One region of the Mesorhizobium sp. WSM4842 genome, then DNA from elsewhere that is predicted to be linked to it. Evidence: riboswitches for the same ligand, from Rfam matches in the RefSeq annotation. Region 1 holds a riboswitch; the other holds the start of a gene.
The links. Region 1 has a riboswitch for cobalamin ahead of AC0NIE_RS18275 (DUF1636 family protein). Riboswitches for the same ligand answer to the same signal wherever they lie in the genome.
Positions count from the first base shown of each region.

Region 2: it holds a riboswitch for cobalamin, as region 1 does, so the genes downstream of both, metE (5-methyltetrahydropteroyltriglutamate--homocysteine S-methyltransferase) here and AC0NIE_RS18275 (DUF1636 family protein) in region 1, are expected to answer to the same signal.

Region 1 is NZ_CM148372.1:3,777,154-3,781,546, forward strand. Features, by position in the region: gene AC0NIE_RS18265 (cobaltochelatase subunit CobN) at 1-877, opposite strand, end outside; gene cobW (cobalamin biosynthesis protein CobW) at 896-1,933, opposite strand; gene AC0NIE_RS18275 (DUF1636 family protein) at 1,930-2,364, opposite strand; cobalamin riboswitch at 2,403-2,606, opposite strand; gene AC0NIE_RS18280 (winged helix-turn-helix domain-containing protein) at 2,880-4,079, opposite strand.
Region 2 is NZ_CM148372.1:6,621,712-6,626,104, reverse strand. Features, by position in the region: gene metE (5-methyltetrahydropteroyltriglutamate--homocysteine S-methyltransferase) at 26-2,365, opposite strand; cobalamin riboswitch at 2,481-2,679, opposite strand; gene AC0NIE_RS32060 (adenosine kinase) at 3,071-4,063, opposite strand; gene metK (methionine adenosyltransferase) at 4,174-4,393, opposite strand, start outside.

The DNA.
Region 1 (4,393 bases):
GCGTGGCAAGCGCGGTCTCGACAAAGGCGAGCGATGCCGGGTCCTTGAGGCTGGAGACGAAGATGGGGACGGGGATGATGCCGCGCTGCCCGAGTGCTTCGAACAATGCGTCGATCGGCGCGACATCGGCGGCGAGCAGCATCGAACGGTAGAAGAGGATGGGCACGACGTCCCCCTCGAGTGGAGGGTGGCCCGTAGGGCCGGGTGGGGTCGTTGCGGCAGTGCTCGACGTTTTTTTCTGTTGGCGCACTTCACAGGCGACCCCACCCCCGGCCTGCGGCCGGACCCTCCCCTCGAGGGGGAGGGGGACGTCGCGCTCGCCCCCCCGTCCCGGCTCATAATAGCCCGCCTTCGGCACGACAACCGGCTCCACGACCGCCGCGTCCTGTCCCGCCAGCAGCGCCAGCTGATTCACCAGCGCCGTCATATTCTCCGGGCCGCCCTCGCGAAAATAATCGAGCAGGCCGTCGAGCTCTTCGCGCGGCAGCGTCGAGCATTCGATCAGCCGGAGATCCTCGTCGCGGCATTCGCCGGGCAGCAGCGCCAGTTTTATGCCGCGTGCGCGAGCGGTCGAGGCGAGTTGGTCGCAGCCGTAGCGCCACCAGTCGTAACCACCGAGGACGCGAACCAAAATAACCCTGGCGTGCCGGGCGACGCTGTCGATCCAGAGATCGACGGACATCGGATGGCGCAGATCGCGCAAAGCCGCCAGCCGCATCGAGGGCAGGCGATCCGCGTCTGCTTTCCACGCCGCCGCCAGCCCGGCCAGATCGCTGTCGGTGAAAGACAGCGCCACGACATCCGCAGGCGTCTGCCTGAGATCAACAGGCTCGGCGAGATCGTCGAGCGAGGCGGATGTTGTGGTGAGGATGTGCATCGCGGCTCGTGCCTGAGGTCAGCCGGCGAGAATACGCTCGATGGCCGGGCGGTTCAGCCCTTTCAGGCCGATGACGACGAGGCGCGAGCGGCGATCGTCCTCAGTGGTCCAGGCGCGGTCGTAATAGTGATTGACGCGCGGACCGACAGCCTGCAGCAACAGCCGCATCGGCTTGCCGCCGACCTCGACGAAACCCTTGACGCGCAGCACGTCTTCTTCCTCCGCCGCCGTGGCGACGCGCAAAGCCAGCTCATCGGGATTGGCGATCGATGGAATGTCGATGACGAACGAGTCAAAATCGTCATGCTCGTGGTCGAGTTCGCCGTCGTGGTGGGTCTTGCGGTTCTCGATGTCGTCCTCGACGGCAAGGCCGAGGCCGAGCAGCACAGACGGATCGACCTTACCCTGCGAGGTCGGCACGATCTTCACGGCGCGCGCGGTGTGCTCGCCGATGATCGCATTGGCACGGGCCGAGCCGGCGGCGTCCATCAGGTCGCTCTTCGATAATATGATCAGGTCGGCGCAGGCGAGCTGGTCCTCGAACACCTCCTCGACCGGATCGTCGTGGTCGAGCGTCTCGTCCTGCGCGCGCTGCGCCTGCAGGGCGGCCATGTCGTTGGCAACGCGGCCATCTGCCAGCGCCGGACCGTCGACCACGGCAATGACGCCGTCGACCGTCACCCGGCTCTTCACTGTCGGCCACTGGAAGGCCTGGACCAGCGGCTTGGGCAGAGCCAGCCCGGAGGTTTCGATCAGGATATGGTCGACTTTCGGCGATAGCGACAGGATCTGGTCGAGCGCCGGGACGAAGTCGTCGGCGACGGTGCAGCAGATGCAGCCATTGGCCAACTCGACGATGTTTTCCTCAGGGCAGGTGTCGATGCCGCATCCCTTCAGAATCTCGCCGTCGATGCCGATATCGCCGAACTCGTTGACGATGATGGCCAGCCGCTTGCCGCCGGCGTTTTCGAGCAGGTGGCGGATCAGTGTCGTCTTGCCGGCGCCGAGGAAGCCGGTGACGACGGTGCAGGGCACGCGGGAGACGGAAGTGGTCATATCTGATCCTTCACAAGGTCGAGGGGAGGAATGCGGGCGACGAGGCCGCGTTTCAGGCAATCGGGGCGGCCGCGCCAGGGAATGAGGCCGTCCGTCGAGGTGGCGAAGAGCTTTGCGCCTGCGACGAGATCGGCGCCGCTTGTCGCGGTTAGGTCGCCAAAGACATAGCTCCAGCAGCCGTCGCGCAGGATCGCGGCGCTGAGGCGGCGCTTGCAGTTGCCAAGGCATTCGACGGTGCGGATACAGATATTTTCGCCTGATACAGCGCGGCGCGTGTCTTCGGCCAACAATTCGCCGGCGCGAGGATGGCCGTCGGAGCCGGTCTCGTCACGGCAGGAGGCGCAGACGATCACGGTGACGTCGGCCAGAGCATCCCTATCGCCGGACAATACGCCCGCTGTCTCAGCCAAAAAACTGCTGTCGCGTTCCAAATCAGGCTCCTTGCCCGGAAAACCCGCCAGGCGATCGGATTCTTATGTCCTAGACGGCAGGTCTCCTGGCTCGCGAGTCATCGCCTTGGTGCCGCCTTCCCGGGATTTTCCCAGTGGTTATCGGCCTTGGCTCGTCGCTTACAGTTGCGGGGACAGCCGCGGATTTGAAATCGAGATTTCGCACCGCATTCCCTCTTGGCTCCTCCCTTTGCCGAGAGGAGACCGTCTGAACCGGATTTAGGCTTGTGCAGGCAGTCGTGTCAACGCACGTCTACGACGCGGCGAGGGAAACGCTTCAGAGCAATTTTCGATGTCGGCGCTGCCCCTCATTGCCCTGCCGGGCATTTCTCCCCGTATGGTGACGGGGAGAAAGGACGACTTCGTTTGGGATTTCGCCAATCTACAGCGTTGTAAGGCTGGGCGCCTAGGTTGCGGCAGCTTTCCTTCTCCCCGTCACTATACGGGGAGAAGGTGCCGGCAGGCGGATGAGGGGCAGCGCCGACATCGGCAATCCCTTACGAAACCGCGACATCCGCCAGCGCATGGCCCAAATCACCCGCTTGCGTCACCTCGATGCGTTCCAGGCCGAGCCAATCCTGCATCAGCTTCAACTCCTCGAAAAGCTCGGCGGCGGTTTGCGGCGGGGCGCCGGGCTCGGCATAGGCGGCATGGACGCGCAGCACGCCGGCAGGGCGGTCGGCCTTGAGGTCGACGCGCGCCACGATCTTTTCGCCGAGCAGGAACGGCAGCACATAATAGCCGTATTGGCGTTTTTCGGCCGGGGTGTAGATCTCGATGCGATAGCGGAAGTCGAACAGCCTTTCCGTGCGCGCCCGCTCGAAGACAACCGGATCAAACGGGGCGAGCAGCGCGCGCGCCTCGATCTTGCGCGGAAAACGGGCGTCCTTGTGAAGATAGGCAGGCTTGTCCCAGCCTTCGACGCGGACCGGCAAAAGATCACCTGCCTCGACCAGTTCCTCGATGCGGCCCTTGATGTCGGCGGGAGCGAGGCGGAAATAGTCGCGCAGGTCGCCCGCTGTCGCGACACCGTGGGCGAGCGCGGAAATGCGCAGCAATTCGCGATGCGCAGCCTCAGCAGGGGGCACCGGCAGACTGAGTATTGCCGGCGGCAGCACGCGCTCCGGCAGATCGTAAAGCCGCTCGAAGCCACGACGCGACGCCGTGGTGATACGGCCGGCCCAGAACAGCCATTCGAAAGCGTGCTTGGCGTCGCTCCAACCCCACCAGCCGCCGTTTCCCTTCTGGCCTTCGAGGGCGGATGCGGCGACCGGCCCTCGTTCGACGACCTCGCGATAAATGTCTTCAATGTAGGCGGCGCGTTCGCGGCCCCATTTGGCGAGTCCGTTATACATTTCCTCGCCACGTTCGGCCCGCTCCATGCGCCAGCGCATCAGCGGATAGGTTTCGACCGGCAGAAAGGAGGCTTCGTGCGCCCAATATTCGAAGACCGTGCGCTTGCGCGTCACGGCGGCGTTGTCGAGCAGCGCAAGCGGGTAGGGGCCAAGCCGCGAATAGAGCGGCATATAGTGGGCGCGCACCACCGCGCTGACGGAATCGATCTGCAGCAGGCCGGTCCGGCCAAGCACACGGGCCAGATGGCGGCGATCGGGCGTGCTGTTAGGGCGAGGATCGGCAAACCCCTGTGCGGCGAGCGCGATGCGCCGGGCCATGGCGAGCGAGATTTTTTCCTTCATGCAGACGGCACTCTGTTGGCGTTCGACCAAGGTTGGGGGCGAATGATTCCGCGTCATGCTAGCAGGGTTTTGGCGGCATCTATGTCAGGAGAGAAAACTGGAGTAAAAAATGAAGGAAATCAAACAGGAGCGGATCGGACCAGTTTATCCGGATATGCTGCCCAGCACCGTGTTTTGAACAAGGTTTGACTTGCTTCGCCGAAAGCCCTGCGCTAACCCTCGCCGCGTTGCAGCATAGAGCCCCCTAAAACGGTTCAGTGGTTAAACTGTCACGCTTCCGCAAGTGGGTCCGGTGCTGTAATCAGAGTGGATTG
Region 2 (4,393 bases), 2.8 Mb from region 1:
GCGCAGCCCGCCACATGTTTGCCGGTCACAGTGGCCCAGCGGCCTGCGCCTGCACTTTCTCCCGCAGCGCGCTTGCTGCAGCGATCATGTTCATGAGGGCAGGGCGGACCTCCTCCCATTTCCTTGTTTTGAGGCCACAGTCCGGATTCACCCACAGTTGGCCGTCCGACAGTCGCTCGCGGGCAAGTTGGGCGAGATGCAAAATTTCGCCAATTTCCGGGACACGTGGTGAGTGAATGTCGTAGACGCCAGGACCGATTTCGTTCGGATATTTTGACTTCGTGAAGGCGTCTAGCAGTTCCATTTTGGAGCGCGACGTCTCGATCGAAATCACGTCCGCGTCCAGTTCAGCGATCGAGTCGATGATCTCATTGAACTCAGAATAGCACATGTGGGTGTGAATTTGGGTCGCGTCCTCTACACCCGTTGAAGCGAGACGGAAGCATTCGACTGCCCAGCCGAGATAATGTTTCCAATCGGACTTCCGCAGGGGCAAGCCTTCGCGAAACGCGGCCTCATCGATCTGGATCACCCTTGCGCCAACTCTTTCAAGGTCGGCCACTTCATCGCGGATGGCGAGTGCGATCTGGCGGCAGACCTCGGCGCGGGGTACGTCGTCGCGCACAAAAGACCAGTTAAGAATCGTCACTGGGCCTGTGAGCATGCCCTTTACCGGCTTTTTCGTCAGAGACTGGGCAAATTGCCACCAGAGGACCGTCATCGGATTGGGCCGCGATACGTCGCCGAAGATGATGGGAGGGCGCACGAGCCGGGAGCCGTAACTTTGCACCCAGCCATGCTGGGTGAATGCGAGGCCGGACAGCTGCTCGCCGAAATGCTGCACCATGTCGTTTCGTTCGAACTCGCCGTGTACCAGCACGTCCAGCCCGATCTCCTCCTGCCAACGGACCGCCGCCTCAGTCTCCTTCTTCAGGAAGGCCTGGTAGTCGACATAGCTCAGCCTGCCCTTCGCATGAGCGGAGCGCGCCCTGCGCACCTCGGGCGTCTGCGGGAAGGACCCGATGGTAGTCGTGGGGAACGGCGGCAGGCCGAGCGTGTCAGCCTGGATTCTCGAGCGCTTGGGAAATGCGCTCTTTCGTTGCTTCATGACGCCGTCAATGCTGATAATTCGCCCGTGGACGAGCGCATCATGGACCTTTGTAGACATTGCGCGCGCGGCGGCCGCCTCGGCAGAAGCTTCCAGTGAGCCTGCTACGGCCTCCCTGCCTTCGGATAAGGCTTGGGCCAGCACGAGCAGCTCTTCAGTCTTCTGGGCGGCGAATGCCAGCCACGAACTGACGTCCACATCGAGCGCGGTCTCCATCCGCAGGTCCATCGGCACATGAAGCATCGAGCAGGAAGGCGCAATCTCGACGCGATCCAGCGGCCAGCCGGCAACGACCGGCTTGATGCGGTCGAGAATGGCAGCCAGGTTCGCGCGCCAGACGTTGCGGCCGTCGATCAAGCCAAGTGAGAGCACCAGATCCTTCGGTGCGAGCCGACCAACCGTCTCCAACTGCTCGGGAGCGCGCACGAGGTCGAGATGTAGGCCCGCCAGGCGCAGCGAAAGCGCGGTCTCCAGATTGTCTCCCAGCGGCCCGAAATAGGTCGCCATCATAATTTTCAACTTGGGCGCGGCTTTCGACAGCTGGCCGTATGTGAATTCGAAGGCAGCTCGTTCGTTCGGGTTAAGGTCGAGCACAAGCGCCGGCTCATCAATCTGTACCCAGTCGGCCCCCGAGAGCTCCAGCCTCCGCAGGAGTTGCTCGTAGACGGGCAGCAGGCGCGGTAGGAGCGCTATGGGATTGAAGCCCTGGTCGGGAGACTTTGCCAGCTTGAGGAAGGTCACCGGTCCAAGGATGACCGGGCGTGTATGGATGCCGAGCTCTTTTGCCTCCAGAAAGTGATCGACTGGTTTCGTCGACGAGAGGGCGAATGTCTGATCGTCGCCCAGCTCCGGCACGATGTAGTGGTAGTTCGTGTCGAACCATTTGGTCATTTCCATCGCGGTTACGCGCTGCCCTGCATGCCCGTGACTGGCGCGTCCGCAAGCCGCGGCATCGCCTTGCGTCCCGCGCGCCATCGCGAAATAGATGTCGAGCGGGACCTCCCCGCCCGTCCAGCCGTAACGAGCTGGCACGGCGCCGACCATTGCTGCGGTGTCGAGCACATGGTCATACAGTGAGAAATCGTTCGACGGGATTTTCGACACGCCGCGGTCATGCTGCTCGCTCCAGCTGGCGGCACGGAGTGCCTTCGCCGTCGACAGAAGGTTGGCAGCAGAAGATTTTCTGGACCAGTAGCTTTCGAGCGCGAATTTCAGTTCTCGCCGGCGACCGATACGCGGCATGCCAAGCGTTGCTATGGGAACTTGCTGGGAGACATTCATTCCATACCCCGATGGTTGCGGCGGGGACAAGGAAGGCGCTAGCAGGCCGGCATAAACGCCGAGCTGCCGCGGCCATCAGACACCCCGCCCGTGGACGTTGTTTACCGTGGCAGGTCTCCTGGCTCGCGGGTCACAGCCTCTGCCCCGTCTTCCCGGGGCAGCGCCCCAGTGACATTGATGGGTTTGGCTCGCCGCTTACAGTTGCGGGGGCAGCGCCGGCATTGCACCGGCTTCCCTCTTAGCTCCGCTACGGCAACGCCTTGCGGAGAACCACGACACGCGGACAATCGCAGCAGCCCGCTTTGTTGTCAATGCGGTATAAAGAAATGTTTATGTGTTTATGTGAACCGTTCACCTGCGGCGTGTTTCCCAAGTCGCAGGTCGCGGTAGAGCTGAGCCATTTGCGCCACTCGCCGGTCTGCGCAGGCTGTGCCTGGCCGCTCGGGCAATCTGCCAGTCTACGATCCCGGCTCAAAACGACTTTCGTCAAAAAGGGCGTGTTGGCCATCATGATCGGCCGGCAGTACTGGCCCGAAGTGCGACAACGTCCCTGAGCCTCAAGAAATCAGAAATTTGGAGAAAACCGCCATCCTTCACGGACGGGTACGCGACGTTTTACCCGCGCTTGGCTGGACAGCCCGCACAACGGGAAGGTGGGCAACACGTGGCGGAGATGCCGCCCTACAACAGCCCCGCCTGTTCAGCCTCGCGGCGCAAAGTCTGCCGCGGCCTGGGGCCGATCTGCTGGATGACCAATCCGGCAGCCAGTGAACCGAGGTCGCCGCAATCCTTCAGGCTGCGGCCTTGCGTGTAGCCGTAGAGGAAACCTGCGGCATAGAGGTCGCCGGCGCCCGTCGTGTCGACCAGCTCCTTGATCGCGGTCGCCTTGATGACCACGGTCTCGTCGCCGCGCACGATGACGGAGCCTTTTTCCGAACGGGTCACGGCGGCGATCCGGCAATCCTTGCGGATCTGCGCCAGCGCCTCGTCGAACGACGCCGTCTGATAAAGCGATTTGATCTCGTGGCTGTTGGCGAAGACGATATCGACTGTACCCGAACGCATCAGGTCGAGGAATTCGTCGCGATAGCGGTCGACGCAGAACGAATCCGACAGTGTCATCGACACTTCGCGGCCTGCCGCGTGCGCCAGCATCGCCGTCTGCCGGATTGCCTCCTTGGCGCGCGGCGGATCCCACAGATAGCCTTCGAAATAGGTGACCTTGGCGCCAGAGGCCTTGTCGACCTCGACATCCTCCGGCCCGAGCTCGATGCAGGCGCCGAGATAGGTGTTCATCGAGCGCTCGCCGTCTGGGGTAACGAAGATCATCGAGCGCGCCGTCGGCGGCTCGCCCTTGAGCGGCCTGGTGTCGAAGGCAACCCCCTGCGCATGGATGTCGTGGGCGTAGATTTCGCCTAGCGCATCGTTGGAGACCTTGCCGAAGAAAGCAGCGCGGCCGCCGAAGCTGGCGACACCCGCCGCCGTGTTGCCGGCGCTGCCGCCGGAGGCTTCGATGGCCGGGCCCATGCGGCTGTAGAGCAGCTCGGCGCGCCTCGTGTCGATCAGGTTCATCGCGCCCTTGATGATGCCGTTCGTCTCCAAAAATGCTTCGTCGCACTGCGCGATGATGTCGACGATGGCATTGCCGATGCAAAGCACGTCATATTTCGAGATCAGTGTCTCCGCCAAAAACCCGAGCCGGCTTCTCGCCACGCCGGGGCCGGCGTGTTTTTTGGCGAGTGTGGAATGGGTCGCACTATGCCCACGCATCCAATACCCGCGCATCACGCAGCTGCCGGTCCTGCCTCACGCAACAGGTCGTCAGCTCTGTCCGTCTTTTCCCAGGTGAACTCCGGCTCTTCGCGGCCGAAGTGTCCGTATGTCGCGGTCTTGCGGTAAATCGGCCGTAAGAGATCAAGCGCCTTGATGATGCCTTTCGGCCGGAGATCGAAAAGCTCAAGGACGGCGCGCTCGATCCTTTTTTCATCAATCTTTGCGGTTCCG